Regions from separate parts of the Stenotrophomonas sp. CFBP8980 genome, predicted to be linked through region 2. Evidence: riboswitches for the same ligand, from Rfam matches in the RefSeq annotation. Region 2 holds a riboswitch; the other holds the start of a gene.
The links. Region 2 has a riboswitch for glycine ahead of SOM47_RS02870 (trimeric intracellular cation channel family protein). Riboswitches for the same ligand answer to the same signal wherever they lie in the genome.
Positions count from the first base shown of each region.

Region 1: it holds a riboswitch for glycine, as region 2 does, so the genes downstream of both, gcvP (aminomethyl-transferring glycine dehydrogenase) here and SOM47_RS02870 (trimeric intracellular cation channel family protein) in region 2, are expected to answer to the same signal.

Region 1 is NZ_JAXCXF010000002.1:61,426-77,021, forward strand. It holds gene SOM47_RS06315 (pyridoxamine 5'-phosphate oxidase family protein) at 306-740, shown strand; gene SOM47_RS06320 (M23 family metallopeptidase) at 862-1,557, opposite strand; gene SOM47_RS06325 (L,D-transpeptidase family protein) at 1,562-2,470, opposite strand; gene SOM47_RS06330 (hypothetical protein) at 2,730-3,497, shown strand; gene SOM47_RS06335 (hypothetical protein) at 3,516-3,704, opposite strand; gene SOM47_RS06340 (catalase) at 3,726-5,843, opposite strand; gene SOM47_RS06345 (AraC family transcriptional regulator) at 5,963-6,673, shown strand; gene SOM47_RS06350 (amino acid permease) at 6,756-8,138, shown strand; gene SOM47_RS06355 (hypothetical protein) at 8,186-8,416, opposite strand; gene gcvP (aminomethyl-transferring glycine dehydrogenase) at 8,696-11,563, opposite strand; glycine riboswitch at 11,624-11,726, opposite strand; gene SOM47_RS06365 (multidrug effflux MFS transporter) at 12,033-13,271, shown strand; gene SOM47_RS06370 (hypothetical protein) at 13,330-13,722, shown strand; gene SOM47_RS06375 (M2 family metallopeptidase) at 13,857-15,596, opposite strand, start outside.
Region 2 is NZ_JAXCXF010000001.1:639,891-655,486, forward strand. It holds gene SOM47_RS02855 (efflux RND transporter permease subunit) at 1-2,348, opposite strand, end outside; gene SOM47_RS02860 (multidrug efflux RND transporter permease subunit) at 2,345-5,461, opposite strand; gene SOM47_RS02865 (MdtA/MuxA family multidrug efflux RND transporter periplasmic adaptor subunit) at 5,458-6,624, opposite strand; gene SOM47_RS02870 (trimeric intracellular cation channel family protein) at 6,842-7,459, opposite strand; glycine riboswitch at 7,541-7,634, opposite strand; glycine riboswitch at 7,647-7,737, opposite strand; gene SOM47_RS02875 (GIY-YIG nuclease family protein) at 7,778-8,041, shown strand; gene SOM47_RS02880 (NAD(P)/FAD-dependent oxidoreductase) at 8,133-9,416, opposite strand; gene SOM47_RS02885 (NYN domain-containing protein) at 9,520-10,356, shown strand; gene SOM47_RS02890 (glutathione S-transferase family protein) at 10,417-11,037, shown strand; gene SOM47_RS02895 (primosomal protein N') at 11,232-13,409, opposite strand; gene SOM47_RS02900 (hypothetical protein) at 13,826-14,827, shown strand; gene SOM47_RS02905 (DUF3106 domain-containing protein) at 14,820-15,392, shown strand; gene SOM47_RS02910 (MATE family efflux transporter) at 15,575-15,596, shown strand, end outside.

The sequences.
Region 1 (15,596 bases), on a different contig from region 2:
ATTCGAGACGCCAGCGCTTGCGTGCAGGTGTTTTACACATTACCCATATCGCGAGCGCGCCACCGCCTCGAGGATGCGCGGGGGGATGCAACAGCACACGCCGGGACTGGCATCCTGTAACGCATATCGAAGTCAGTCTGTTGTTGCCCCACGGGGGGCGGCGGAGAACCAGGGGTGTTTTCTCTCCCCCGGGCACGCAACTGCATGCCCTCATCGGCGACACTGCACATCGCCCTCGCTGGCCCTACACGGTGCATTTACCGCGGCCGCCCCACCCTCGGTGCATCACCCACCAGGAATCACCGATGAGCGCCTACACCCTGCAGGACCTGGCCAAGAAGATGGCCGACATCGATTTCGTCATGCTGCAGACCACCACCGACGGGGGTGAGCATGCGGCGCGGCCGATGAGCAACAACGGCGACGTCGACTACGACGGTGACAGCTGGTTTTTCACCTTCGAAAACACGCGCATGGTGGCCGATATCCGCCGCGATCCGAAGGTGGGACTTTCATTCACCGGTGCCAAGTCGCTGCTGGGCAAGCCGCCGATCTTCGTCGCCGTTCAGGGCCATTGCCACCTGCATACGGACAAGGCCACCTTCGCCGAGCACTGGGTCAAGGACCTGGAGCGCTGGTTCGAGCAGGGCATCGATACCCCGGGCATCGTGCTGCTGCACGTGCGTGCCTCGCGCATCACCTGGTGGGATGGCGAAGATCAGGGTGAGCTGCGCGTCTGACGCGCGCTGATGGAATCCGCCGAGCATGGCTCGGCGCTACCAGAAACCCGCTACCCCGGTAGCGCCGACCCATGGTCGGCGAGCGCAGCGGGCTCTTCGCGCGGTATGCCCGTTCCTGGGATCATCGCCCCGTCAGCAAGGGATACGGATTGATCGAATCTCCCTTCCACCACTGCTTCTCCGGTCCCAGCACATGTACTTCAAAGTGCAGGTGCGGTGCCTGCGGATCGGCGTTGCCAGTGCTGCCCACGTAGCCGATCACCTCGCCACGCTTGATCTGCTTCTTCTCCATCAACCCGTCGGCGTAACGCTGCAGGTGCGCGTAGTAGTAGCAGTGCACGCCGTCGGGATCGAACTGGTACATCGTCAGTCCGCCCTTGTCGCTATCGAACAGCTTCTCGACATGGCCGTCCGCCACCGCCAGCACCGGCGTTCCTTCGGCCGCCATGATGTCGATGGCATCGTGCACCCGGCCCTCGCTGCGCGCATCGGTGAAGGTGTCCTGCAACTGCGAAGGCGCGATGCCCTGCACCGGCAACAGCAGTCCGCGGGACGCGGGTGAGGAGGCAGGCGTGGCGACCGCCGGTGCAACCGGCAGGGCCGGCGCCGCAGCGGCCACCTGCAGCGATGAACGAGACGGTCCGGACACGGCTTCGGGCGTCAACGAAGGCGACCGCGCCGGTTCACCCGGCACGGCGATCACCGACGCCGGATCCACCGGCGCGATGTCCACCGCCGCGCCGCGCTGGCCGAACAGCCACCAACCGGTGCCGATACCCACCACCAACCCCACTGCGATCAACGGCATCACGCGCATCGGCTTACTCCTGCATCACCACGGTCAACGACGGTCCCACGGCATCGGCCACGCGCAGCGCATCCCAGTTGGTCATGCGCACACAGCCATGCGATTCGGTCTTGCCGACATGGCCCGGCTCGGGCGTGCCATGCAGGCCGTAATGGGGCTTGGAAATGTCGATCCACACTACGCCCACCGGATTGTTCGGGCCCGGCGGCAGGGTCTGCTTGCTGTCACCCTTCTTCGCGTCCCAGAACAGCTTGGGGTTGTAGTGGAAGGTGGGATCACGCGCAACGCCGAGGATCTTCCACTCACCGATTGGCAGCGGATCGTGCTGGCTGCCAGAGGAGACAGGAACCTGCGCCAGCACCTTGCCCTGGTCATCCAACAGCTGCAGGGTGGAATCGGATTTGTCGATCAGCACCTTCGCCGCCTTCGGCAAGGCGCCGCTACCGATGTTCGGCACCTGGATCGACGTGCCGGCCTTGCCCAGATCCATGCCCGGGTTTAGCGCCTTGAGCAGGTCCGGGGAGGCGTGGAAGCGCTCGCCGAGCGCTTCGGCCACCGAGCCGAAGCCCAGCGCTTCGAGCTGCGCCTGCGCGGCAGGCCCCTTCGGCGTAGGCTGGAATGGACCGGCCACGTCTTCGGCGGTGAGCGTGTAGCGCACCAGGATGTTGGTGCTGTCGGCCTGCAGCGCCTGCCAGGTTGCCTCGTCCAGCTCACCGGTCACCTTGAGCCCGCGTGCAGCCTGGAAGCCGGTAACGGCACGGCGCTGGTTCGAGCCCACCTCGCCGTCGATCTGGCCGGGCGAGAAGTTGGCCCGGTCCAGCAACACCTGCGCATGCAGGGGCGAGCGTGGCTCGATGTTCACCGGCGGGGTGGTAGCGGCAGCGCCTGCGCTGGACGCGGACGCATCCGCTGACTGGGCCATCGCGAAGGGCGTAGCCGCCAGGCCCAGGCAGGCGATCAGCAGGGAAGAGAGGGGCAAGCGCGTAGGCAGCATCGGGGACTCCTTGTTCGAATGTTCCCACCATGCCCATGGGGCATGCGCAGCCACCGTGAAAAGGCTGACGGGTGGCTGAGCGCCCGGCGTGGCCAGGTGTCGAGTGAGCTCTCGGGGTGTCGAGCGAGCCAGACACTACCGCTGCGCTGCAACTTGGCCGATGCTACGCAGCAGACAGGGGGATGCCATGGACAGCAGTGACAATCCAACGCCGGCAGGCGCACGGGCGGGGACGTCGCCCAGGGCGTTTGACTGGTCGCTGATACCGGTTTCGGAGGGCAACGAAGATTCGATCGTGCTGCAGGCTTCCCGCCGCATGCAGCGCGAGCCGGCGCTGCTGTTCACCACCGCTTACCTGCTGGTCTCGGCACTGGGCCTGTGGTGCAGCTATTGGTTCTATCGCGGATTCGGGGTATCGATCCTGGATTACCTGCAGGCCAGTGACTTCCTGGTCGCCGGCGTGCGCGACCCGGTATACATCGGCCTGTTGCTGCTGGGCATGCTGCTGGTATTGCTGGTCACCTGGCCGGAGACGTTGCGCCTGCGCAATCCGGACACGGTTGCTCGCTTGATAGGTCGCAACCGGTTGTGGCGACTGCTGCTGGGGCGTTCGGTGTTCACCAGCTGGGAGGCCACGCGGATGCGTCCGTTGACCGCGATGACCGTAGCCGTGACGCTGTTCATGGCGGTGGCGGCAGCCGGGTACGTATCCCAGCGTGGCGACGACATCCGCGATCGTCGCGCCGGTGATACGGTGACCGTGCACTTGATCGGTGATGCCACCGCACTACCGGGGCAGGCGCGGCTGCTGGGCACCAGCAGCGCGTTCGTGTTCCTGTGGTGGCCGGCGCAGCGGCGGGCGGAAGCGGTTCCGATCGCCGCCGTACGCCGTGTGCAGGCAGCCGGCGTACGGCGCGGCGCAGCACCGACGCCGCCGGCCCGAACCGCCCGCTGACGTCCCGCCCCGGCCGGGTCAGCTGTCCTTGGCATCCTTGCGGCCACTGCCGCTTTTGTTGCCACCGCCATCCTGCTTGTTGACCGTGGCCCACGCGATCCGTTCGGCATCAGGGGCCGAGCGGCCCTTGTCCTTTTCGCTTTCTTCGATGTGCGCCGCCTTGCGCTTCTGCTTGTCCGTGTAGGCGGATTTATCACCTTGGGTCATGACGTTGCTCCTCTCAGGGGATCAGGCCAGCAGGCGCAGTTTCGGTTCGCGTGCCCACTGGCGGGTTGCGGCGGCCGCAATGAACCCCTTGGCATCGGACGCCTGCACGATGCCCGGATCACTGCCGACGCCAGCGGCTTTGAGCAGCGCCTTGGCGCCCTCGTCGTGGCCGATGGCCTTCAGGTGCGCCCAGGCGTTGCTGACGAAATCAATGGCGGCGGACTCCTTGGACAGCGCCTTGCCGGCCTCCGCACTCAGCACCACCGCGACCGCATCGAATACCACCGACGGCGTACCGGCGAGTTGGCCATCGGCGGCCTGGCGCTTGCCGTCGCTCAGCACACCGCCGCCCAGCTTGGGCGCCACCAGCTTCACATCCGCGCCCGCCTTCTGCGCCGCATCGCGCAACGCGGCGATGGCGCCGGCATCGGATCCTTCGTCGAACAGGATGCCGATGCACCGGCCCTGCAGGGTGTCCTTGCCGCGCCCGATGGTGCGCACTTCCGGGGCGTTGGGCAGGTCCTGCGCGGGAACCGCAGCCGGGGCAGGTGCGGGCAGTTCGTCCATGCCCAGGCCATCGGCCACGCGCTGGGCCAGGCTGTCATCGATGTTGCGCAGCTGGCTGACAGTGCGCTCGCGCACCGCTGCGGTTTCCACCTTGGACAGCTCGAACACCAGCGCGGACGCCAGGTGCGCCTGTTCCGGCTTCTCCAGGCTGCGGAAGAACATCCGCGCCTGGCTGAAGTGGTCAGCAAAACTCTCGGCGCGGGTGCGGCCCTTGCGCCCGTCATCGGCGGTGGCATGGCTGCGGAAACCGCCCGGCGTCTCTCGCGGCGTGTCCGCTTCCAGCGAACTGGGGTCATAGGCCACCCGGCCCTTGGGCACCTGCATCTGCATGTGGCCATCGCGCTGGTGGTTGGCGAACGGGCACTTCGGTGCATTGACCGGAATCTGGTGGAAATTCGGCCCGCCCAGGCGGATCAGCTGGGTGTCCAGATAAGAGAACAAGCGCCCCTGCAGCAGCGGATCGTTGCTGAAATCAATGCCGGGCGGCACGTTGGCCGGGCAGTACGCCACCTGTTCGGTTTCGGCGAAGAAGTTGTCCGGCCAGCGATCCAGCACCATCCTGCCGATCACCTGCAGCGGCACCAGCGATTCGGGGACGATCTTGGTCGGGTCCAGGTGGTCGAACGGGAACTGCTCGGCCTCTTCTTCGGTGAACAGCTGCACGGCCAGTTCCCATTCGGGGAAGTCGCCACGCTGGATCGCCTCGAACAGGTCGCGGCGCTGGAAATCATTGTCGGCACCCTGCAGTTTCAGGGCTTCGTCCCAGACGGTCGACTGCAGGCCCAGCTTGGGCCGCCAGTGGAATTTCACGAACGTGGAGTTTCCGGCCTCGTCGAGCAGGCGGAAGCTGTGGATGCCGAAGCCTTCGATCATCCGCAGCGACCGCGGAATGGTGCGATCACTCATCGCCCACATGATCATGTGCATGGATTCAGGCATCAGGGACACGAAATCCCAGAACGTGTCATGGGCGCTGGCGGCCTGCGGGAAGGCACGGTCCGGCTCCATCTTCACTGCGTGGATCAGGTCGGGGAACTTCAGCGCATCCTGGATGAAGAATACCGGGATGTTGTTTCCGACCAGGTCCCAGTTGCCTTCAGGGGTATACAGCTTCACCGCGAATCCGCGCACGTCGCGCGGGGTGTCCACCGAGCCCGCGCCGCCGGCCACGGTGGAAAAACGCGTGAACACCGGCGTCTTGACGCCGACTTCGGTCAGCACCTTCGCGCGGGTGAACTTGCCCAGCGAACGGGTCAGCTCGAAGTAGCCATGGGCAGCGCTGCCGCGCGCATGCACGATGCGTTCCGGGATCCGTTCGTGGTCGAAGTGGGTGATCTTCTCGCGCAGCAGGAAGTCTTCCAGCAGGCTGGGGCCACGCGGCCCTGCACGCAGTGAGTTCTGGTTGTCGGAAACCGGAATGCCCTGGTTGCTGGTGAGGACCGGGTGGGAGCCACCGGCCAGCTGGTGCAGTTCATCGCCCTGGCCGCGCTGCTCCAGCGCTTCGCTGGGCGGTGATGACGACGACGTGGGCTGGGCGGGTGCGCGCTTGCCGGTGGGCTTGCTGGCGGCCATCGAGGGATCTCCTGGGGGATTGGCGGGGTGCTCCCATTGACTGTGGAGGCACAGGTGTTAACCCCGGGTCCCGGCCAGGTGAGTGCGCAGGGAAAACGGCGGTCGGCTATGCTGTGTCCATGCGTGTTGAACCTGCCGACATCGAAGCCCTGTTCGACGCCATCCCGGACGTGCTGTTCTTCATGAAGGACTGCGAGGGGCGTTACACCCACATCAACCAGACCATGCTGCGCCGGCTCGGGTTGAAATCGCGCAAGGAGGTCATCGGCCGCACCGCGGCGGAGATCTATCCGACCGGACTGAGCGCGGACTACGCCGACCAGGATGCGCGGGTGATCGGCGGGGCGGTGATCGAAAACCTGATGGAACTGCACCTGTTCGCCAACCGCGAACCGGGCTGGTGCCTGACCTGCAAGCGTCCGCTCGTCGTTGAGGGAGAGATCAAGGGGCTGATCGGCATTTCCCGCGATCTCGGCCAGAAGCACAGCCTGGGCGCGCAGTACGAGCACCTGCGGCTGGCGCTGGCGCACCTCAATGCGCATTACGCCGAAAACGTGCGCATGCAGACCCTGCTGGACATCACCGGGTTCTCGCTGTCCAAGCTGGAGCGCAGCTTTCGCAAAGTGTTCCAGATGACCCCACAGCAGGTGCTTACCCGGTTGCGGATCCAGATGGCCATGCATCTGCTGCATGGCAACGACAGCATTGCCAGCATCGGCCAGGCCTGCGGCTTCAGCGACCAGAGCGCGTTCACCCGCAAGTTCAAGGCGGAGGCGGGGGTTTCCCCGCGCGCCTACCGGGCCCGCATCACCGAACTGGCCGGCGGCTGAGCCCGCAGCCCATCCGGCCTATCCCACCGGCGCGCTGGACAAGGTAATGTGACGGCCTTGTTGCCGCACACAGTGTCCTTCGATGCCCGCCAACCCGACGTCTGCCGCTCCTGCTTCAACCACCCGCCTTGGGCATGCGCTCAAGCCCCGCCAGCTGATCATGATGGGGCTGGGCAGTGCCATCGGCGCCGGCTTGTTCCTCGGCTCCGGTGTCGGCGTGCAGTTGGCCGGCCCGGCCGTGCTGCTGTCCTACCTGGTGGCCGGTGCGCTGGTGATCATCGTGATGAACGCGCTGGGCGAAATGGCGGCCAACAAGCCCACCAGCGGCGCCTTTTCGGTGTATGCCGCCGACGCCCTGGGGCCGACCGCCGGTGCCACCGTCGGGTGGCTGTGGTGGGTGCAGCTGGTGATCGTGATCGCCGCCGAAGCGGTGGGCGCGGCCGGCCTGCTGGCTACCGTATGGACCGGGCTGTCGGTGCCGATGGCGGCGTTGGCGTTCATGCTGTTCTTCACCGCCATCAACCTGCTGGGGGTGAAGAATTTCGGTGAGTTCGAGTTCTGGTTCGCGATCCTCAAGGTGGCCGCGATCCTTGGCTTCATCGCCATCGGTGCGGCGCTTCTGCTGGGCTGGTTGCCGGATGCGACCTCACCGGGCCTGTCCAACTTCACCGGCAATGGCGGCTTTGCCCCGACCGGGCTCGCCGGCGTGGGCGCGGCGCTGCTGGTGGTGATCTTCGCCTTTGGCGGCACCGAGATCGTGGCGGTCGCCGCGGCCGAAACCGAGGATCCCGAGCGCAGCATCGCGCGCGCGATCCGCACCGTGGCATGGCGCATCCTGGTGTTCTACATCGGCTCGCTGAGCGTCATCATCGCGGTGGTGCCGTGGACCAGCGAGGCATTGAAGTCGCCGTTCGCCGCCGTGCTGGAAGCGGCCAATATCCCTGGCGCCGGGACGGCCATCACGCTGGTTGCGGTGATCGCCCTGCTATCGGCGCTCAATGCCAATCTGTACGGGGCGTCGCGGATGATCTTCTCGCTGGCACAGCGCCATGAAGCGCCATCCATGCTGGGATGGGCCGACCGTCGCCAGGTACCGGTGCTGGCGGTGCTGGCAAGCGTCCTGTTCGGCTTTGCCGCCACGGTGATGGAGCTGCTGTTTCCGGACAGGGTGCTGCCGGTGCTGCTGAACATCGTCGGTTCCACCTGCCTGCTGGTGTGGACGTTGTCGCTGCTGTCGCAGCTCGTGCTGCGTCGGCGGGCGGACCGCGCCGGTGTGTCGCTGCCGTTCCGCATGGCCGCCTTCCCCTGGTTGACGGCCTTGGCGCTGGGCATCCTGGCGCTGATCTTCGCGCTGCTGCTGTACGGCGACCAGACCCGCCTGCAGTTCCTGTCGATGGTGGTGCTGACCTTGTTCATTGCCGGCTGCAGCGCCACCGCGCGGCGACTTCGCAGCAGCGCAGGCTGAGCGGCCATGAAGGCGTAGCGATCCGTACCGCTACGCCTGGGACGCCGTCAGTCACGGCGGTCCATGGCGGCTGAGCCGCTGCCACCGCCACCGCCCAGCATGCACAGAGCGAATTCCGCTGAACACGTGAAGATGTTCTGGGTGATCATGCAGGTTGCATATTGAATGCCGCAGTCGATGATGCCGCGCTGTTCGGCGTTGTTCTGCGCAAGGGCGGCCGGCGCGGCAAGGAACCCGGCGAGCAGGACGATGGCGGGCAATGTTCTGATGCGTTTCATGGAATGTCTCCACTGGTGAGGAGAGGCTTCCTGCGCTGCAGGAAGCGGACGTGCCCCCGATTGATGCGGGGCCGTTCCGGGCTGTCGCGCCGGAACGTGCCAGCATCGTCCCGCTACCGCCGCATCAGACCCATCAGGGAAGCAGGTGCGCACCCGTCAGGGGCCTGCGCGCCTGTTTGTCGTCGTTCTGCATGATGGCGATGGCGAACGACTGCCCATGACGCACAAGGCCCGCTTGCGCGGGCCTTGTGGCTGACCGTGGATGCCCCGGGAGGCCGATCAGGCGTCGACTTCGTCATCCTTGTACGCATCGACCGGGATGCAGGCGCACATCACGTTCTTGTCGCCGTACACGTTGTCCACCCGGGCCACGGGCGGCCAGTACTTGGACTGCTTCAGGCTGGCCAGCGGGAACGCCGCCAGTTCGCGCGGGTAGGCGTGGGTCCACTCGCTTGCGGTTACTGCGGTGGCCGTGTGCGGTGCGTTCTTCAGCGGATTGTCCTCACGCTCCAGGCGGCCATCTTCGATCGCGGCGATCTCTTCGCGGATCTGGATCATCGCGTCGATGAAGCGATCCAGCTCGTGCTGGGATTCGCTTTCGGTCGGCTCCACCATCAACGTGCCGGCGACCGGGAAACTCAGCGTCGGCGCGTGGAAGCCGAAATCGATCAGTCGCTTGGCGATGTCCTCGGCGCCGATGCCGCTGGTCTTTTCCAGCGGGCGCACGTCCAGGATGCACTCATGTGCCACCAGCCCGTTGCGGCCGGTGTACAGGGTCTTGAAGTGCGGGGCCAGGCGGGTGGCAATGTAGTTGGCGTTGAGCAGGGCGACCTGGGTCGCCTTGCGCAGGCCTTCGCTGCCCATCAGCGTGATGTACATCCAGCTGATCGGCAGGATCGAGGCGCTGCCGAAGGATGCCGCCGAGACCATGCCGACATCACCTTCGCCACCGAGCACGCGTGGCAGGAACGGGGCCAGGTGCGACTTCACCGCGCAGGGACCCACGCCGGGACCACCGCCGCCGTGCGGGATGCAGAAGGTCTTGTGGAGGTTCAGGTGCGACACGTCCGAGCCCCATTTGCCGGGCTTGGCCACGCCGACCAGTGCGTTCATGTTGGCGCCATCGGTGTACACCTGGCCGCCGTGCTGGTGGATGATCTCGCAGATCTCCACGATCTCTTCCTCGAACACGCCGTGCGTGGACGGGTAGGTGACCATCAGCGCGGCGAGGCGGTCGCTGTACTTTTCCGCATTGCGGCGGATGTCGTCGACATCGACGTTGCCGTTTGCATCGGTCTTGGTGACCACGACCTTCATGCCGCACATCTGCGCCGACGCCGGGTTGGTGCCGTGCGCCGAATCCGGGATCAGGCAGATATCGCGATGGTCATCGCCGCGCGAACGGTGATACGCGCGGATTGCCAGCAGGCCGGCGTATTCGCCCTGCGCGCCGGAATTGGGCTGCAGGCTGACCGCGTCGTAGCCGGTGCATTCCACCAGCATCGCTTCCAGGCCTTCGATCAGCGCCTTGTAGCCCACGGCCTGGTCGGCCGGCACCAGCGGATGGATGTTGCCGAACTCCGGCCAGGTCACCGGGATCATTTCGGCGGTGGCGTTGAGCTTCATGGTGCACGAACCCAGCGGGATCATCGTGCGGTCCATCGCCAGGTCCTTGTCGGCCAGCGAACGCAGGTAGCGCAGCAGTTCGTGCTCGCTGTGGTGGGTGTTGAACACCGGGTGGGTCAGGAATCCGCTGCGGCGGACCAGGGCGGCAGGGATGGCGTCGGCAGTGCTGCTGTCCAGCGTATCCACGTCGGCCTGTGCGCCGAACACCGCGGCCAGCGCGATCACATCTTCGCGGGTGGCGGTCTCGTCCAGGCTGATGCTGACCGAGCTGCTGTCGATGGCACGCAGGTTGTAGCCGGCCGCGCGCGCGGCGCCGTGGATGGCCGCGGCGTCGATGCCGGTGACATGCAGCGTATCGAAGAAGTCGCTGCCGACGGCCACGCCGTTGCTGCGCAGCGCAGCGGCCAGGATCGCGGCCAGGCGGTGGGTGCGGCGTGCAATGCGGGTCAGCCCGTCCGGGCCGTGGTACACCGCATACATCGAGGCCATCACCGCCAGCAGCACCTGGGCGGTACAGATGTTGGAGGTGGCCTTCTCGCGGCGGATGTGCTGCTCGCGGGTCTGCAGGGTGAGGCGGTAGGCGGGGTTGCCCTGTGCATCGATGGAGACCCCGATCAGGCGGCCCGGCATCGAGCGCTTGTAGGCATCGCGGCAGGCCATGAAGGCGGCATGCGGGCCACCAAAGCCGAACGGCACGCCGAAGCGCTGGCTGTTGCCGACCACGATGTCCGCGCCCCATTCGCCGGGGGCGGCCAGCAGGGTCAATGCGAGCAGATCGGTCGCCACCGCGACCAGGCCGCCGCGGGCGTGCACGGCATCGACCAGCGCTTTGTGGTCGGCCACCTGGCCGAAGGTGTCCGGATACTGCAGCAGCAGGCCGAAGGCCTCCGCTTCCAGCGCTTCGGCCGGGGTACCCACGCGCAGCACGATGCCCAGCGGTTCGGCGCGGGTGCGCAGCAGTTCCAGCGTCTGCGGATGCACCGCGTCATGCACGAAGAAGGTGTCCGACTTCGACTTGGCCGAACGCTTGGCCAGGGTCATCGCTTCGGCCGCCGCAGTGGCTTCGTCCAGCAGCGAGGCGTTGGCGATTTCCATGCCGGTCAGGTCCGCGCACAGGGTCTGGAAGTTGATCAGCGCTTCCATGCGGCCCTGGGAAATCTCGGCCTGGTAGGGGGTGTAGGCGGTGTACCACGCCGGATTTTCCAGGATGTTGCGCAGGATGACGTTCGGCGTGTGGGTGCCGTAGTAGCCCTGTCCGATGAAGCTGCGCAGCACGGTGTTCTGGTCGGCGATGGCGCGGATCTTGGCCAGTGCCTGCACTTCGGTGATCGATTCGGGCAGCGCCAGCGGCGCCGGCGACTTGATCCGGGCTGGCACGATGGCGTCGGTCAGCGCATCCAGCGAGGCATGGCCGACCACGCTCAGCATCTGCGCGATCTCCGCATCGTTGGGGCCGATGTGGCGCTCGACGAACGCGTTGTGGTGTTCAAGCTCGCGCAACGAAGGGGTGTTCTGGGACATGGCGAAGGATCCGTCGGGAAAGGGCACGCACGTGGGCAGGCTGCCGATCAGCAGCCTGCGGGGCGCCCCTCTGTCCTTTTGCCTGAGAGTTTGGAAGCGCGCGTGTGCGCGGCTTCGTGCCCCTTCGGCGCCGGATCGAACCGGTCTCTCCAGAGTTTTGATGCGGGTGGTCACGGGCCTGAGCGATTACGGGCGTTTGCGCCTTCGGCAGCGGTGTCCTGCTTCTCCCACCTTGTTGCCCGTCGATTATAGCGGCCCGCGTGGAAGCCGGGGGCGCGGCGGGCCGATACACACGGCTGAATGCGGTGCGACCCACCGGACGGATTCGGCGCGGATCGCATGGTAATGGGCCGGACAACGGCCTATCATGGCGCCATTCTCGTATTCATCCGGCGCCGCTTTCCTGTCCTGCCTGGGCCGGACCGGGCGCCCGCCGCGCATGGCCTGCGCGGATCCTCCGGACGCTCCCATGACTGCCGCCTCGCCTTCGACCCGCCGTCTGGCCCTGCTGCTTGCAGGCCTGGCGATGTTCGGCCCGTTCTCCATCGACACCATTTTCCCGGCATTTCCGCAGTTGGCGCAGCGGCTCGGGGTGGATGAAGTAGCGGTGCAGCAGACCGTCAGCGTCTACCTGCTGTTCTATGGGCTGATGAGCCTGGCCCACGGCCCCCTTTCCGATGCCTGGGGGCGCAAGAGGGTGATCCTCGGCGGGCTGGTGGTGTTCGTGGGCGCCTCGGTCGGCTGCGCGCTGTCCACCGACCTGACCACGCTGCTGATGTTCCGCGCGCTGCAGGGCCTGTCGGCCGGCGTCGGCATGATCGTAGGCCGCGCGGTGATCCGCGACCTGTACCACGGCCACGATGCGCAGCGGTTGATGAGCCAGGTGTCGATGATCTTCGGCATCGCGCCGGCCATCGCGCCGATCATCGGCGGCTGGATCCTGCTCAGCGGTGCCGGCTGGCCGCTGATCTTCTGGTTCCTGGTGGTGTTCTCGCTGCTGCTGCTGGTGGCTACCGCGCGCTTCCTGCCGGAAACCCACCCGATCGACGCGCGCACGCCGCTGTCGCCGCGCGGGCTGGTGCGCGACTACCTGCGCATCGGCTCGAACCCGCGCTTCATGCGGTTGGCGCTGGCCGGCAGCATCAACTTCGGTGGCATCTTCCTCTACATCGCCTCCGCGCCGATGTTCGTGATGCAGCACCTGCGGTTGGGCGAAGGCGGATTCGCCTGGCTGTTCATCCCGACCATCGGCGGCATGACGGCCGGTTCGTTCCTGTCCGGGCGCATGGCCGGCCGTACCACGCCGACGCGCCAGGTCAGCATCGGCTTCATCTGCTGTGCGGTTTCGGCCGTGCTGAACACCGGCTACGTTGCCATGGCCCCGCAGCTGGCGCTGCCGTGGGCGGTGCTGCCGATCTTCATCGGTGGCCTGGGCATGGCGCTGATCTTCCCGATCCTGGCGCTGGCGGTGCTGGACATGTATCCGCACCAGCGCGGGCTGGCCTCGTCATTGCAGGCCTTCCTGCAGCTGATGGTCAGCACTCTGGTGGCCGGGCTGGTGTCGCCGCTGCTCAGCCATTCGCCGCTGCAGCTGGCGCTGGGCCAGGCGGCCTTCTTCGCGGTGGGCTTCGTGTTCTGGTATCGGGAACACCGGCGCGAGCGCGCTGAGCAGGCGCTGCGGGTGGCCACGGGCGAGGGGCCGCCGTGAAGCAGGTCCGCGCGTGGCGTGCGGTATCCTTGCCGGCCCGATTGACCGTAAGCCCCTGATGTCGACCACCTCCAAACTGCGCCGTGACATCCGCCGGCGCCGCGAAACCCAGGCCGCCAACCGCGAAGCCGCGAACGCCTCGCCGGTCGAGCCGCACGCCGAACTGCGCGACCAGCAGCGCACGCTGCTGGCCGGCATCGTGCGGCGCGATGGCGAATGGGTGCTGGGCATGGATGGCCGCATCGCCGGCCAGAGTGAGAGTGCCGCCCAGGTGCTGGCCTTGATCATGCAGGCCGGTGAGCTGCACGAACGCAAGGGCACGCCGGTGCGTCTGGTGTACTCGGACGCGCTGCGCGACGCCGCGCAGGCCGAGGCCAATGCACAGGGGCTCAGTTTCGATGAGTTCAAGGACGCGCTTGCCGCGAAGATGGCGGCCGGCAAGGCCAACTGATCAGGCGTTGCATGGAGTCCGGAGGTAGCGCCGAGCCATGCTCGGCGAGCGCAGCGGCAGGTAGTGACGGCCAGCGGCCGTCACTACCGGCATCAGGAGGGTAGCGCCGAGCCGTGCCCGGCGCCACCGCAGGGTCAGCGCTGTGCAGGCGCGGCCGGTGCCGCAGGTGCCGCGGCGCTGGCCTGCCAACCGCAGACCTGCCCTTGGTTCTGTTCCTTCAGCCAGGCATTGACCGGGGTGAAGTACTCGATCATCGGGCCGGCATCGAGCTTGTCACCGCCGGTGAGTTCCTTCAGCGTGGCCTGCCACGGCTGGCTGGCGCCCTTGCTCAGCATCGACCAGAACTTCTGCCCGGCCTCCTTGTTGCCGTAGAAGCTGCACTCGTGCAGCGGACCCTTGTAGCCGGATGCATCGCACAGGCCCTTGTAGAACTGGAACTGCAGGATGCGCGCCAGGAAGTAACGGGTGTACGGCGTGTTGCCCGGCACGTGGTACTTGGCGCCCGGATCGAAGAACTCCTCGCCACGGGTGGTCGGCGGGGCAACGCCCTGGTAACGCGCCTTCAGGTCCCACCAGGCCTTGTTGTAGTTGTCCGGAGTGATCGAGCCATCGAACACGCCCCAGCGCCAGCGGTCGATCATCAGGCCGAACGGCAGGAAGGCCACGCCGGACAGTGCCATCCGCATCTGGTTGTTGATCACCGCTTCGCGGCTCTCTTCGGGCTTGTCGACCAGACCGATGGAATTGAGGTACTTCGGCGTCATCGCCAGCACGATCGTGTCGCCGATCGCTTCATGGAAGCCATCGTTGGCACCGCCCTGGAACAGCGGCGGCAGCGGGTTGTAGGCCAGGTCGTAATAGATGTGGCCCAGCTCGTGGTAGATCGTGGTGAAGTTCTCTTCGTTCGGCTTGATGCACATCTTGGTGCGCACATCGCCGTCCATGTTCATGTCCCAGGCGCTGGCATGGCAGACCACGTCGCGGTCCTGCGGCTTGATGAACTGGGTGTTTTCCCAGTACGACTTCGGCAGCGCCGGCATGCCCAGCGACACGTAGAAGTCCTGCGCGCGTTCGGTCATCTGCCGCGCGGTGCGCAGTTCGGCTTCACGCTGCGCCTTGTACAGGCCTTCCACGTTGGCATTGCTGCCGGCCTTGGCCAGCGCGCCGCTGAGGTTGCCCTGATACTGCTTTTCCAGCGCAGCGGTGATGTCCAGGCTGCCGGCGCCCGGGTACGGCTGCAGCTGGTCCCACAGGTTGGACCAGTCCTGCTGCCACATGTTGCCGGTCAGGTGGGCAGCGATCAGGCCATTGCCCACTTCGGCCTTGTCCTTGCCGTAAGTGGCATCCAGCTTGCCGCGTGCGTAGCAGTGCAGCTGCTCGTACATCGGCTTGACCTGTTCCCACAGGCGGTCGGTTTCCGGTCCGATCTGCTCTGGCGGCATGTCATAACCACTGCGCCACATCTGTCCGGCATCGGCGAAGCCCAGGCCCTTGGCGCCTTCGTTCACCAGGCCGACGAACTGCTGGTAGTCGCCACGCATGTTCTTGGTGGTGCCGTGCCAGCCCTGCCACGCATCCAGCTGCTGGTCGTAGTCGCGGCTGCTGGACAGCACCTGCTCCAGGTCGCCCAGCTGGCGGCAGGAATTCGGATCGTTGGCATCGGTGCAGTACTTGCCGGCGCCATAACTGCCTTCCATGCGGGTGGCGATCTGGGTCAGTTGCGCCAGCTTTGCCGGGTCGCGTGGGGCGGGCATCGACGACATCAGCTTGAGCAGCTGCAGGGCCCGCTTGCTGTCATCGGACATCGGCTGACCTTCGAACTTCGCTGCCTGTTCGATCCAGCTGTTGAGCTGGGTCAAGGAGCGCTCGTTGGC
Region 2 (15,596 bases):
AGCGGAATGCGCCGGCCCTCGCCATCCAGCACCTGCAGCTGCTGCAGGGTGGTCGGGTCCTGGGTATGGCGCGGGTCCAGCTCCATCACCACCCGGTACTGGTTGAGGTTGTCGTACAGCGTGGCGACCTGGCGCTGGCTGAAGGAATTGTTGAGCACGGTGGCGATCGTGCGCAGGTCAACGCCATGCCGCGCGGCGGCTTCGCGGTCGATGTCCAGCACTACCTGGCGCATGCCGGCTTCGCCCTGCGCCTCCACGTCCACCAGCTCCGGCAACGCCTTCAGCGCGGCACTGACCTTGGGTGCCCACTCGCGCAGCGGGGCCAGGTCGGCGGCCATCAGCTGCAGCTCCTGGTTGCCGCTGTCGCCGGACCCTTCCAGGCGGATGTCCTGGTCGACCCACATGTACAGGTTGCCGCCCGGCAGCGGCGGCAGGTTCGCGCGCAGCCGGTCGATGACCTGCTGGCTGGAGACCTTGCGCTCGGCCAGCGGCTTCATCTTGATCATGATGAAGGCGTTGTTGACCCCCATGCCGCCGCCGATGTACCCGATGATGTCCTCGATCGCCGGATCGTCCAGCAGCAACTGGCGGTAGGCACTGATCTTGGGCTGCATGGCCTGGAACGAGAGGCCGTCGTCACCGCGCGCGAAGCCGCGCAGCTGCGCGGTGTCCTGCTGCGGCACCATGCCCTTGGGCACTTTCTGGAACAGCCAGGCGTTGATCGCGATGACCGCGACGAAGGCCAGCAGCGGCCAGCGCAGGCGCAGCAGGCCCCGGTCCAGCGTGCGCAGGTAGCCGTCGCGCACGCGTTCGAACAGCGCATTGCTGGCGCGCTGCCAGCGTGATGGCGCGTGCTCGGCATCGGTGAACAGGCGGGCGCACAGCATCGGCACCAGGCTCAGCGCCACCACCACCGATACCGCCATCGCCGCCACCAGGGTCAGCGAGAATTCGCGGAACAGGCGCTCGACGAAGTCATCCATGAACAGGATCGAGACGAACACCACCGCCAACGCCAGGTTCATCGAAATCAGCGTCGCGCCGACTTCGCCCGCGCCGCGGATCGCGGCCTGCCAGCGGTCCGCGCCCAGCTCGCGATGGCGGGCGATGTTTTCCAGCACCACGATCGCATCGTCCACCACCAGCACGGCGCCGACGATCAACGCCATCAGCGAGAGGGTGTTGAGCGAGAAGCCGAGCAGCGCGATCAACGCCAGCGTGCCGAACAGCACCACCGGGATCGCCACGCTGGGCACCAGCGCCGCGCGCCAGTGGCCGAGGAAGCCAAGCACCACCAGCACCACCAGCACGATCGCCAGCAGCAGGGTCAGTTCGGCTTCGTGCAGGGTGGCGCGGATCACCGGCGAGCGGTCCATCACCAGCTGCATGTCCACGTGGGCCGGCAGCAGCGCATGCAGCTGCGGCAGCTGCTGCTGGATGGCATCCACGGTGGCGATGATGTTGGCGCCGGGCTGGCGGCTGACGATCAGCAGTACCGCCGGGCGTTCGTTGTGGAAGCCACTGGAATAGCGGTCCTCCACGCCGTCGGCGACCTGCGCGACATCGCCCAGCCGCAGCGGACGGCCGTCCTTGATGGCCAGCGCGAGGTCGCGGTACTGCGCGGCCTCGCGCAGCTGCAGCGGTGCTTCCAGCTGCCATTGCCGCGCGTCGTTGCCGAGCGCACCCAGCGGACGCATCGCATTGGCACGCGCGATGGCCTGGGCCACGTCATCCAGCGCCAGCCCGGAGTGGTTCAGTGCGTTGGGATCCAGCGATACGCGCACCGCCGGCAACGCACTGCCGCCCACGTGGACTCGGCCAACGCCCGGTACCTGCGACAGCTTCTGCGCCAGCACGGTGGAACCGATGTCATACAGCTGGCCGGGCGAGAGCACGTCCGAGGTCAGTGCCAGCGCGAGGATCGGGGCCTGCGAGGGATTGACCTTGCGGTATTCGGGCATGCCCGGCATGCCGCTGGGCAGCTGCCCGCGCGCGGCGTTGATGGCCGCCTGTACTTCGCGCGCGGCTTCGTCGATGTTGCGGCCGAGCACGAACTCCAGTTCGATCCCGGTCTGTCCCTGCGAGCTGGATGACTCCAGGCTGGTGATGCCGGGGATGCTGCCGAGCGCGCGCTCCAGTGGGGTGGCCACCGTGGAGGCCATCGATTCCGGCGAGGCACCGGGCAGGCTGGCACTGACTTCGATGGCCGGGTAATCCACCTGCGGCAGCGGCGCCACCGGCAGCAGGCGCAGCGCCATCAGGCCGGCCAGCACCAGTGCCATGGCCAGCAGCAGGGTCGCCACCGGCCGCTGTACGCAGGCCTGGGCGATGCGCGCGGCCAGGTTCATGCGTCGGCCTCGTCGCCTGCGGTGGTGGCGTCCACGCGGGCGGCAGGACGGCGTCGCTGCAGGCGATCGAACGCCAGGTAGATCACCGGCGTGGTGAACAGGGTCAGCACCTGGCTGACCAGCAGCCCGCCGACCATCACCCAGCCCAGCGGCTGGCGCAGTTCGGCACCGGAGCCGGTGGCCAGCATCAGCGGCACCGCGCCGAACAGGGCGGCCAGGGTGGTCATCAGGATCGGCCGGAAGCGCAGCAGCGCGGCCTGGTGGATGGCTTCGCGCGGGGCCATGCCGCGTGTCCGCTGCGCGTCCAGCGCGAAGTCGATCATCATGATCGCGTTCTTCTTGACCAGGCCGATCAGCAGGATGATGCCGATCACCGCGATCAGGTCCAGGCTGCGTCCGCTGAGCCACAGCGCGGCCAGCGCGCCCACCGTGGCCGAGGGCAGGGTGGACAGGATGGTGATGGGGTGGATGAAGCTCTCATAGAGCACGCCCAGCACGATGTACATCACCACCACCGCGGCCAGGATCAGCCACAGCGTGCGCGACAGCGAGCCGTTGAACGCCGCCGCCGCGCCCTGCAGGCGCAGCTCGATGCTGGCGGGCAGCTGGACCGTGGTGCGCGCCGCTTCCACCGCGGCCACTGCCTCGCCCAGCGAGGCGCCGGGGGCCAGGTTGAACGACAGCGTGGCGGCCGGGAACTGCCCGACATGGTTGCGCAGCAGCGGGGCAGGGCCTTGTTCGATGCGTGCCACCGCACCCAGTGGCACGGTCTGCTCCTGCGCATTGCGCACGCGCAATCCGGCGATCGCCTCCGGCCCGGGTTGCTGGGCCGGGTCGGCTTCCAGCACCACGCGGTACTGGCTGGCCTGGGTGAAGATGGTGGAGATCTGGCGCTGTCCGTAGGCGTCGTACAGCGCATCGGCGACCGCTTCCACCGACACGCCCAGCCGCGCGGCGGCATCGCGGTCGATCACCACGCGCGCCTGCCGGCCCTGCATCTGCAGGTCGCTGGCCACGTCGCGCAGGGCCGGCGAAGCACGCAGTTCCTGCAGCAGGGTCGGCGTCCACTGCTGCAGCGTGTCCAGCTCCGGGCTGGTCAGGGTGAACTGGTACTGGCTGCGGCTGATGCGGTCTTCGATGCCCAGCTCCTGCACCGGTTGCAGATACAGGGTGATGCCGGGAATGTCGGCTACGCGCTGTTGCAGGCGCGCCATCACGCTGGCGATGTCACCGGCGTCGCCGCCACGTTCGCCATGTGGCTTGAGTTCGATCAGCAGCCGGCCGGTGTTGAGCGCGGCGTTGTTGCCGTCCACGCCGATGTAAGAGGACAGGCTGGCCACCGCCGGGTCCTGCTCGATCGCCGTGGCCAGGGCCAGCTGGCGCTGGCGCATGGCCTGGAAGGAAATGGCCTGCGGCGCTTCGCTGATGCCCTGCACCAGGCCGGCATCCTGCACCGGGAAGAACCCCTTCGGCACGGCCAGGTACAGCGCCACGGTGAGCAGCAGGGTGGCCACGGTGGCGACCAGCATCAACGGCTGGCGCTGCAGCACCCACTGCAGCTGGCGGTCGTAGAGGGCGATGATGCGGTCGAAGATGTCGCCCTTCCTCCCGCCGGCACCCTCGTGCCTGTGCGCGCCGGGCCGCAGGAAGCGCGCGCACAGCATCGGGGTCAGCGTCAGCGAGACCAGGAGCGAGATGCCGATCGCCACCGCCAGCGTGATTGCGAATTCGTGGAACAGCGCGCCGACCAGGTCGGCCATGAACAACAGTGGGATCAGCACCGCGATCAGCGAAACGGTCAGCGAGATCAGCGTGAATCCGATTTCCTGCGCGCCCTTCAGCGCGGCGTTCATCGGGGTCTCGCCTTCCTCCAGGTGCCGCGCGATGTTCTCCAGCATCACGATGGCATCGTCCACCACGAAGCCGGTGGCAATGGTCAGCGCCATCAGCGTGAGGTTGTTGAGCGAGAAGCCGGCCAGCAGCATCACCGCGAAGGTGCCCACCAGTGACAGCGGCACCGCGATGCTGGGGATCAACGTGGCCGATACGCTGCGCAGGAACACGAACGTCACCAGCACCACCAGCCCGATCGCCAGCACCAGTTCCTTCTGCACGCCACGCACCGAGGCACGGATGGATTCGGTGCGGTCGCTCAGCACCTCCAGTTTCACTCCGGCCGGCATCGATGCCTGCAGCTGCGGCAGCAGCAGGCGTACCTGTTCCACCACCGCAATGACGTTGGCGCCAGGCTGGCGCTGGATGTTCACCAGCACTGCCGGGGTGGTGCCCGACCACGCCGCCAGCTGCCGGTTTTCAGCGCCGTCGGTAATGTGGGCCACGTCGCCCAGCCGCAGCGGCGCGCCGTCGCGCCAGCTCAGCACCAGGGCGCGGTATTCGTCCACGCTGCGCATCTGGTCGTTGGCATCCAGCATCACCGCGCGGATCGGACCATCGAAGCTGCCCTTGGGCAGGTTGACGTTGGCCGCGGCAATGGCGGTGCGGATGTGGTCCATGCCCAAGCCGTTGGCGGCCAGCGCGGCCGGGTTGACCTGGATGCGTACGGCCGGGCGCTGGCCACCGGCCAGGCTGACCAGGCCGACACCGGGAAGCTGCGCCAGCCGCTGCGCCACGCGGGTGTCCACCAGGTCGTGCACCTGCGGCAGCGCCATGCCCTGCGAGGTCACCGCCAGGGTCAGGATCGGGGTGTCGGCCGGATTGACCTTGCGGTAGACCGGCGGCACCGGTAGGTCATCGGGCAGGAAGCCGCCGGCCGCGTTGATCGCCGCCTGCACGTCCTGTTCGGCGACGCCCAGTGACACGGCCAGGTCGAACTGCAGGGTCACCACCGACGCGCCGCCCGAGCTGGTGGAGGACATCTGCTTCAACCCGGGAATCTGCCCCAGCTGCTTTTCCAGCGGCGCGGTCACCATCCGCGTGGTCAGTTCCGGGCTGGCACCGGGATACAGCGTGGTGACCTGGATGATCGGATAGTCCACCTGCGGCAGTGCGGCCACCGGCAGCAGCCGGTAGGCCAGCACGCCGGCCAGCAACAGCGCCACCATCAGCAGCGTGGTCGCTACCGGACGCAGGATGAAGGCACGCGACAGGTTCATGCGCCGGCCTGCGCAGCGTCCTCGCTGATGATGCGCACGGCACTGCCGTCTTCCAGTCCGTCGATGCCTTCCACCACCACCTTTTCGCCGGCCTTCAGGCCACTGCGCACGGATACGCGCGTGCCGTCGGCCGGGCCCAGCACCACGTCGCGGCGCTGTGCCTTGTCGTCCTTGTCGATCACGTGCACGTAGTTGCCCTTGCTGCCGAACTGCACCGCGGCATCGGGGATCACCACCGCATCCTGCGCACCCAGCTGCAGCCGGATGTTGACGAACTGGTTGGGGAACAGTGCGTCGTCGGCGTTGGCGAACTGTGCACGCAGCTTCAGCGTGCCGGTGGCGGTATCGATCACGTTGTCCACGCTGGACAGTTCACCACGGCCCAGTTCGGCGCGTTCTTCGCGGTCCCAGGCCTGCACGGCCAAGACGGGCTGGCTGCGCACGGCGCCCAGCAGGGCAGGCAGTTCCGGTTCGGGCACGGTGAACAGCACGCTGATCGGCGCGGTCTGCGCCAGCGTCACCAGGCCGTCGGCATCGCTGCTGCGGATCAGGTTGCCGACATCCACGCGGCGCAGGCCGACGCGTCCACTCACCGGCGCGGTGATGCGGGTGTACTGCAGCTGCAGCTTCGCTTCATCCACGGTGGCCTGGTCGCTCAAGCGGCGGCCCTGCAGCTGGCGCACCTTGCTCTGCTGGTCGCTCAGCTCCTGCCCGGAAACATAGTTCTGTGCCTGCAGTTCGCCGAAGCGCCGAAGCTGGCGTTCGGCGTTTTCCAGTTCGGCCAGGTTCTGCTGCTGGGTGCCTTGGGCCTGCGCCAGTCGGACCTCGTACGGCCGCGGATCGATCTGCGCCAGCAGGTCGCCGGCATTCACGTGCTGGCCTTCGTTGAAATGCAGTTTCAGCAGTTCGCCATCCACGCGGCTGCGCACCACCACGCTGTGCAGCGGGGTCACCGTGCCGATCGCCTTCAGCCGCAGCTGCAGCGGTTCTGCGCTGGCGCGGGCGATGCGTACCGGGGTCGGCTTGCGGCCGCCCGCATCGTCTGCCACTACGTCGGCGCGCGGCCATGCCCACCATGCCAGCAGCACCGCAAGCACGATGACGGAAGCTGCCAGCAGCAGCGTGCGGTGACGGCGGGGGCGCGACGGTGGGTCAAGCGGCATGGGTCATCCTGCACCCTGCGATGGCGCAGGGAAGTGCTGCGCCAGGATCATCACTGCAGGCCTGGCAACGTGGGGAGGGTTGTCTGGCGGGGCCGCAGAAGCAGCGTGGCTGGATGCCGCCGCTCGCGCGACGGGCCTCCATGGTAGCCAATTGCGCGGCAGGTTTCCGCATGACCTTGGTCATGGTAGTGACGGCCAGCGGCCGTCACTACTCGTCTCAGTGCACTTCGTCGTGGTAAACAAACTTCGGCATTTCCCAGCGATAGTGGATCGCCAGCAGGCGCAGTGCGAAGCCGCCGGCCAGGCAGCACAGGATGGCGGTGTTGTCGGCCACGTTCCAGTGCAGAAGCGACAGGTAGGACGCGCCGGTCAGCAGCGAAATGATCGCGTACAACTCCTTCTGGAAAATCAGCGGCACTTCGTTGCACAGGATGTCGCGCAGCACACCACCGAAGGCACCGGTCAGCATGCCCGCGATCAACACGATCGGCGTGGCATGGCCACCATCGCGGGCGATCGCGCACCCGATCAGGGTGAAGGCGATCAGGCCCAGCCCGTCCAGCACCAGGAAGGTGCGGCGGAAGTGGTGCATCCAGCGCGCCACCCAGGTAGCGATCAGCGCGGCGCACACGGTGAAGCCGAGATACTCGGGGTGCTTCACCCAGGCCAACGGGTAGTGGCCAAGGATGATGTCGCGCAGCGATCCGCCGCCGAGGGCGGTGACGCAGGCGATCATCACCACGCCGAACAGGTCCATGCGGCGGCGGCCGGCGGACAGGGCGCCGGTCATGGCTTCGGCGGAAATGGCGATCAGGTAGATGATGGACAGCAACATGTGCAGGCTCCGGATGCGGTGGGGCCGGCCACGCGATACGCACCACCGATGCAGGCGCATCGACGAACGAAGGTGACCGGTGCCGCTCCCGCTGTCCTTTTGCCTGAGAGTTCAGCGGATGAGTCCGCGTGCCCCTTCGGCGGATCCTTGCGGATCTCTCTCCAGCTCGGCGATTGAGATACATGGTTGGTGGAATGCCATTCCACCGGCCTGAGCGATCATGGGAGCCTGCGCCTTCGGCGGGTGCCAGCGTGGCACCACTCTCCTGCATCCGGCACGTAGTGTAGCCGCTGGCGGCGGCTGGGCGATAATCGCGGCATGGCCCGCCCCGACACGCCCTGGTTCCTGTACCTGCTCGAATGCCGGGACGGCAGCTATTACGCGGGCATCAGCACCGATGTGCAGGCGCGCTTTGCCGCCCACCAGGCAGGCAAGGGCGCGCGCTATACCCGTGCGCGCCCACCGCTGCAGATCCTTGCGGTGCGCCAGTACCCGGACCGCGCCGAAGCCTCGCGTGCGGAGTGGCAGCTGAAAAAGCAGCCGCGTGCGCGCAAGCTGGCGTGGCTGACCGAAGCGCTGTAACACCGCCTTTCGTCCGCCGAGCATGGCTCGGCGCTACCACGGCAACCCCGGAGCGCCGAGCCACGGTCGGCGAGCGTAGCGGGTGTGCCGGTCACCCGCGCGGTGGGTCCTTCGGCGGTTTCACGTCGCCGAAAATGATCCGCGCGCTGCGCTGGTAGCTCCAGTACGCGACCGCCCAGTTCAGCAGCACCACCATCCGGTTGCGGAAGCCGATCAGGAAGAACACGTGGGCGGCCAGCCAGAACCACCACGCGAGCACGCCGGACAGCTGCAGTTTGCCCAGGTGCACGATCGCGGCCATGCGCCCGATGGTGGCCAGGTTGCCGTAGTCGGCGTATTTGAACGGACCCGGCGCCGGCTTGCCGTGCAGGCGCGCACGGACGGTGTCGGCCACGTGCTTGCCCATCTGCTTGGCGGCGGGCGCCACGCCGGGCACCGGCCGGCCATCGGCCTGGCTCAGGGCGGCCAGGTCACCGGCCACGAACAGTTCCGGGTGGCCGGGCAGGGTCAGGTCGGGCTCCACCAGCACGCGTCCAGCGCGGTCCAGCGGTGTGTCCAGCGTGGCGCCGAGCGGGCTTGCGGCCACGCCAGCGGCCCAGACCACGGTACGCGCGGGGACGAACTGCTCGCCCAGCTGGAAGCCCAGGCTGTCGATGGAGGTCACCGGTGTGCCGGTCAGTACCTCCACGCCCAGCTTTTCCAGCTGCCGGCGGGCCTTCAACGAAAGCACGTCCGGGAAGGTGGACAGCACGCGCGGCCCGGCTTCCACCAGCCGCACCTTGGCCGACGCCGGGTCGATGTGGCGGAACTCGTTGCGCAGGGTGTGGCGGGCGATTTCGGCCAGGGTGCCGGCCAGTTCCACGCCGGTGGGGCCGCCGCCGACCACCGCGAAGCTCAGCCAGGCGGCCTTCTTCTCCGGGTCCGGCTCGGCCTCGGCGCGCTCGAAAGCCAGCAACAGTTTGCGGCGCAAGGCAATGGCGTCGTCCAGGGTTTTCAGGCCGGGCGCATCCTTGGCCCATTCGTCATGGCCGAAGTAGGCGTGGGTGGCACCGCTGGCCAGCAGCAGGGTGTCGTACTCCAGCGATGTGCCATCCACCAGATGTACGCTGCGTGCCTGCTTGTCGATGCGGGTCACTTCGCCCAGGCGCACTTCCACGTTGCGCTGGTGGCCGAGGATATGCCGCAGCGGCGCGGCGATGTCCGGTGCCGACAGGCCGGCGGTGGCGACCTGGTACAGCAGCGGCTGGAACAGATGGTGGTTGCGGCGATCGACCAGGGTGATACGGATGCGCTCGCTGGCCAGGGCGCGGGCGGCCCAGAGGCCGGCGAAACCACCGCCGACGATGACCAGGTGGGGGGTGCGCTCGCGCGTCATTCGCGTGGCTCCAGTAGGGGGGCGTTGGGATGATCGCATGTCACACGGGCTGCTGCCGGTGTGGACCATACTGTCCGCACACCATCGTCAGCCTGGAGCAGGTATGTCCGAGCCGGAAAAGCGCATTGCCCTGTTGATCGACGCCGACAACGCACCCGCGTCGAAGATCGAAGAGGTGCTGGCCGAAGTGGCGCGGCACGGCGTGGCCAACGTCCGTCGCGCCTACGGCAACTGGAAAAGTCCCAGCCTGAAGGGCTGGGAAGCGGTGCTGCACGAGTACGCGATCCGTCCGATCCAGCAGTTCGCCTACAGCCGCGGCAAGAACGCGTCTGACATGGCGATGGTGATCGATGCGATGGACCTGCTGTACGCCCGCAACCTGGATGGATTCGCCATCGTGTCCAGCGATGCGGACTTCACTCCGCTGGTGATGCGCCTGCTCACCGACGGGGTCAAGGTGTATGGCTTCGGTGAGAAGAAGACACCAGATCCGTTCGTCAACGCGTGCTCGAAATTCACCTACCTGGAAGCGCTGGGGCAGGCCCATACCAGCCCGCCGGATGCCCATCCGGAAGGCGCGACCACGGGCGAGGCCGGCGAGACCGGCGAGGCGGGCAGCGAAGCACGGCCGCGCAAGACCGGTGCGGAAATGCGCAGCGATACCAAGCTGGTCAACCTGCTGCGCCGTGCGGTGGCCTCGGCCGAAGGCGAGGACGGCTGGTCGCACCTGGGGCCGGTGGGCAGCCAGATCGGCAACCAGGCTTCGTTTGATCCGCGCAATTATGGTTACGGCAAGCTCAGTGACCTGCTGGCGGCCATCGGCCTGTTCGAGATGAAGAAGGACGGCAAGTCTTCGTACGTGCGTGCATTGGCGAAGAAGCCGGTGGCCAAGCAGGCGACCAAAAGGGCCGCCAAGACCGGCAACACCACGGTAGGCTGACCGGCGTATCGTAGCGGTCCCGCGCCACGCCGGCGCACGTTTGCTTGCAAGGAAAACCACATGCTGAAGATCTGGGGCCGCCGCAATTCCAGCAACGTGCGCAAGGTGCTTTGGTGTGCCGAAGAAATCGGACTGGCATATGAGTCGATCGAAGTCGGCGGCAGTTTCGGCGGCACCCAGGCCGCCGACTACCAGGCGATGAATCCCAACGGGCTGGTGCCGGCGATCGAAGACAACGGCCTGCCGCTGTGGGAATCCAATGCGATCGTGCGCTATCTGTCGGCGCGTTATGCGCTGGGCACGCTGTACCCGGAAGATGCGGCCGAGCGTGCGCGCGGTGAAAAGTGGATGGACTGGACCACCTCGCGGATGGCGCCGCTGTACAGCGAGCTGATCTGGGGGGTGATGCGTACCGCACCGGCTGATCGCGATGAGGTCCGCATCAATGCCGCGCTGGTCAAGGCCGGCGATCTGCTGGCGATGGCCGATACCGACCTGTCGAAGCAGCCGTGGTTGTCCGGTGACCGCTTCGCGATGGGGGACATCCCGTTGGGTGCGCTGGTGTACGCCTGGTTCGAGATGCCGATCCAGCGTCCGGACCTTCCACACCTGGCGGACTGGTATGCACGCCTGCGCGAACGCCCGGCGTACCAGCGCGGCGTGATGACCGGGATGAGCTGAGGTACGCCCGCGGGATTGACGGCCCGCGGCCGTCACTACCAAAAGCGCCGTGACGGCCAATGGCGGGGTAGCGCCGAGCCATGCTCGGCGAGCGCAGCGGCGTGACGACCAACGGTCGTCACCCACCAGAGACGGTCGTCACCACCAGAGCCGGTCGTCACCCCCCAAGGCGGGCCGTCACCAACGATGGCCGGTCAGTACAGATCCACCGGGTCCACATCCAGCGACCAGCGCACTTTGCGGGCCTCCGGCAGGCCCTGCAGAAGGGGCGCCACATGATCCAGCACAGCGTGCAGCGCGGGGCGCTGTGCGCTGGACAGCAGCAGCTGCGCGCGCTGGTAACCGGCCCGTCGCGGCATCGGCGCGGGCATCGGCCCGAACGCTTCCAGGTGCGGCTGTTCGCCCACCAGCGCCCGCACGGCGAGCAGGAATGCATTGGCATGCTCGACCTGCTGCGCTTCGGCGCGCAGCAGCGCCAGGTGGGCAAACGGCGGAAAGCCGGCAGCCTGGCGCTGGTTGAGTTCGGCCGCGGCGAAGGGGTGGTAGCCGCCGTTCACCAGGGTTTCCAGCAGCGGATGCCCGGGATGATGGGTCTGCAGCCAGACCTCCCCCGGGTCACGCGCGCGCCCCGCGCGTCCGGCCACCTGGATCAACTGCTGGGCCAGCTTCTCGGTGGCGCGGAAGTCCGAAGAGAACAGTCCTTCGTCGATGCCCACCACCACCACCAGGGTCAGCTTGGGCAGGTCGTGGCCCTTGGCCAGGATCTGCGTGCCGACCAGGATGCCAGGCTGGTCGCCGAGCCGCGCCAGCTGTTGTTCCAGCGCGTCGCGGCGCGAAGTGGTGCTGCGGTCGATGCGCAGCACCGGCACGTCCGGGAACGCCTGCACCAGATGTTCTTCCAGCCGCTCCGTACCAATCCCCTGCGGCTGCAGCGCCAGGCTGGCGCAGGCCGGGCAGGCCAGCGGGGCGGCCTGGCGCGCACCGCAGTGGTGGCACTGCAGGCGCCGGCCCGCGCCATGCACGGTCATCGGCGCATCGCAGCGCTGGCAGGGCGCAGTCCAACCGCAGTCGTGGCACAGCAGTACCGGTGCATAGCCACGGCGGTTCTTGAAGACCAGCACCTGCTGGCCGTTGCGCAGGTGTTCGGCGATGCCTTCCAGCACCTGCGGTGACAGACCATCGCGAAGCGGACGCTTGCGTACATCCAGGATGCGCACGCGCGGCGGCATGGCATCGCCGGCACGCACCTTCAACCGCAGGTGGGTGAAGCGGCCGGCATGCGCATTGTGCAGGGTCTCCATGGCCGGGGTAGCGCTGCCCAGCACCACCGGAATGCCCAGCGCCTTGGCCCGCACCAGGGCGAAATCGCGGGCGTGGTAGCGGATGCCGTCTTGTTGTTTGTAGCTGTTGTCGTGTTCCTCATCGACGATCAGCAGGCCAGCTTCAGGCAGCGGCATGAAGATCGCCGAGCGGGTGCCGACGATCACCCGCGCTTCGCCGCGCGACGCCGACGCCCAGACCCGGGCGCGCTCGTTGTCGTTGAGGCCAGAGTGGAAGGCGTGCACGGCAATCCCCAGCCGGCCGCGGAAGCGCGCCAGGGTCTGCGGAGTGAGGCCGATTTCCGGCACCAGCACCAGTGCCTGCCGACCCTGGGCCAGGCACTGGATGATGGCCTGCAGATAGACCTCGGTCTTGCCACTGCCGGTGACGCCGTCCAGCAGGAACGGGGCGAAACCCTGCGCGGCAGTGATCGCCTGCACCGCGGTGGCCTGCTCCGGGTTCAGGGTGGGGCCGCCCAGTGGGCTGGCCAGCAGCGGCGCCACCGCCAGCGCCACGCGCTCGGCCAGACCGCGCTTGGCCAGGCTGCGCGCAGGCGTGCGCCAATCGTCCATCCGCGCCGCGATCACGTCTTCGTCAACCACCGCCTCGCCCAGCAGTTCGGCCAGCTGGCGCGGCCGGCTGCCGGCGCGCAGGCTGCTCCGCTGTTCGTGCCCGGCGGCAGTGAGCTGCCAGCCCCAGTGGTGGGTATCCGGCAGCGGCTCACCGTGCCGCAGCGGGCCGGGCAGGGCGGTCGACAGTACTTCGCCCAGCGGCGCGTGGGTATAGCGTGCCAGCCATTGCAGGCTTTGCCACAGTTCGCCCTGCAGCAGCGGTGCGGGATCCAGCCAGTCAAGCGCTTGGCGCAGGCTGGGCGCCGGCTCCGCGCTGCCCTGTTCCACCACCAGCCCGACCAGCTCGCGCGGGCCGAACGGCACCCGGATCCGGCAGCCAACGACCGTTTCCGGTGCAGCACCGTCGGGCGGCAGATAGTCGAACAACTGCGGCAACGGGACCGGCAGGGCGATGCGCAGGGTGGGCAGGGGAGCATCCATGGTGCGCAGTGTACCGACCCGTTTGGGGCCACCGCAGCCCGCATTCAGGAGCATCGATCCTCAGTGAAGACAGTCTAAACAAGAGGTAAATATCGGACTGCATTGGAGATTCAGGGTTATCCACATCTTTTGTGGATAAGTCTGTGTGTTAGCGAGGGTGGAACACGGCAAGTGCCGATGCCGACAGCCTTCATGTTTGCATGGTCAAAAAATAGCCACATGATATTGATCATTAAAATCAATCAGTTAAGTGTGAAATGCCGCTGAAACATGAGGTGGGAGGGGATTGGGCATGAGTGTCGGCAGGATTTCTTGACGCTGTGCACAACGTGCAGCACGAACGCCTGTGAGTAGCAAGCCCTCGGCGTCTCTGGTTGGGAGCGGCTATCATTCCGCGTGAATTCCTGGAGTCCCCGATGACGGCAGCGTCCGCCTCTTTATCCCCTACTGCGGCCGGTGCGTTGTCGGCATTTCTACGTGGCGTCGAGCGCCGTGCCCTGGTGGTCGCCGAGCTGCAGACCGGTGACGGGGCGCGTGCCGAACAGGCGTTGGTGGCGGTCATGCGCGCGTTCGCCGCAGTGGCCAGTGATCTGCCGATGGCCCAGTGGCCACCCCGCTTCTGGGCGCTGCTGGCAGCCCGCCAGGCACTGCGCGACACCCCCACCGGGCGCTGGCAGGGGCCATTGGCCCATCTGGGTAACCTGGAGCCACTGATCCGCCTGGCGCTGCTGCTGCGGATCGGTGCCGGCCTGGATGAAGACACCGCCGCACGCCTGCTGGATACCGATGTGGACGGTTACCAGGAGGCATTGGCCGCTGCCTGCCCGCGCGATCGGCAAGGCAACCCCGACGCGCAGGCCTGGCGGGGGCTGGCCGAGCAGGTCCAGCAGCAGATCCGGGAACTGCCCGCGCAGCGACTGAAGGAACTGCAGCAACCAGTGGCGGCGGGCAGGAAGGACGATGCGCCCAAGACCTGGCGCGCCCCCGCAGCGGAACAGCGCACGCCCGCGGCACCGCCACGCCGTCGGTCCTCGCAGCAACGCCGTTGGCGTGGGCCGGCGATCCTGCTGGGCACCGTGCTGGTGCTGCTGCTGGCCGGGCTGGGATGGCGCGCCTGGCAGGGGCGGGTGCCCGATGCACCTGCCGTCGTCCCGGAAGGCGCGGTAGGCGAGGCCGGTCCGGTCACCGTGGAAGCCCTGGAAGGGGATGCGCCGAAGGTCGCCGCCGCCGCCGCCGATCCGATGGCGACAGAAGATGCGGCCATGCTGGCCGACCGGGATTTCCCGCTGCTCGCCGATGCCGACCTGCATGCCTGGTCGGCCGCGGGTGGCCCGCTGCCCGTCGATGAGTCCCAGGCCAGGCCGACCCGGCCGGAGCCGGTGGCGGCCGCGCTGGAAACGGCGGCAGCCGATGAGTAAGCGTCTGTGCGCGCTGGTGTTGCTGGGCGTCGCCGGGCTGGCACACGCCGCCCCTGACCGCACCGCGCTGCCGCTGTCGGGGCTTGGAGGCCCCGGCGCCATCGGCAGTCCCGCCGCCCCGGTGGCCATGCCGTGGCAGCAGCTCAGCGCGGAACAGAAGCGCGAGCGCCGCAGCCAGTACGCGGCGTGGCGGGCCATGAGCGAGTCCGAGCGGGCGCGCGTGCGCGAGGCCGCGGGGCGTTTTGCTGCCCTGCCGCCCGCCAGGCAGCAGGAGCTGCGTGATCAGTTCACTGCACAGGACCAGGCATTCCGTGATGGCTGGCGCCTGGGGCCGCTGCTGGGCGAGCACTTCAGCCGGCTGCAGGGGATGTTCGGCTACGTGCCCGAAGACCAGCGCGATGCTACGTTGGCGATGCTGCGGCAGTTGACTCCGGCGCAGGTGTCGCAATTGACGCTGGTGGCTCAGCGCACGCCGCCGCAACAGCGCGATGCGGTGCGAACGGAGTTCCTGTCCGTGGCGCCGGCCCAGCGTGATGCCTGGCTGGCCAGGCAGGTCGGACGCTAGCGGCAGGCTGACCGGCTCCGGCGGGAGAAGCGTGACGACCAACGGTCGTCACCCACCAGGGCAACGCTTTTCACCCACCAGGGCAACGGTTGCGATCTCCCCGGAACGGGTAAGATGACGCCCCGCAACCCGGTGTCTGTGCCCTTCGTGCGCAGCCGTAGTCGCCGACCCTCTGCAGCACCATGTCCATCACATCCCCTGCCC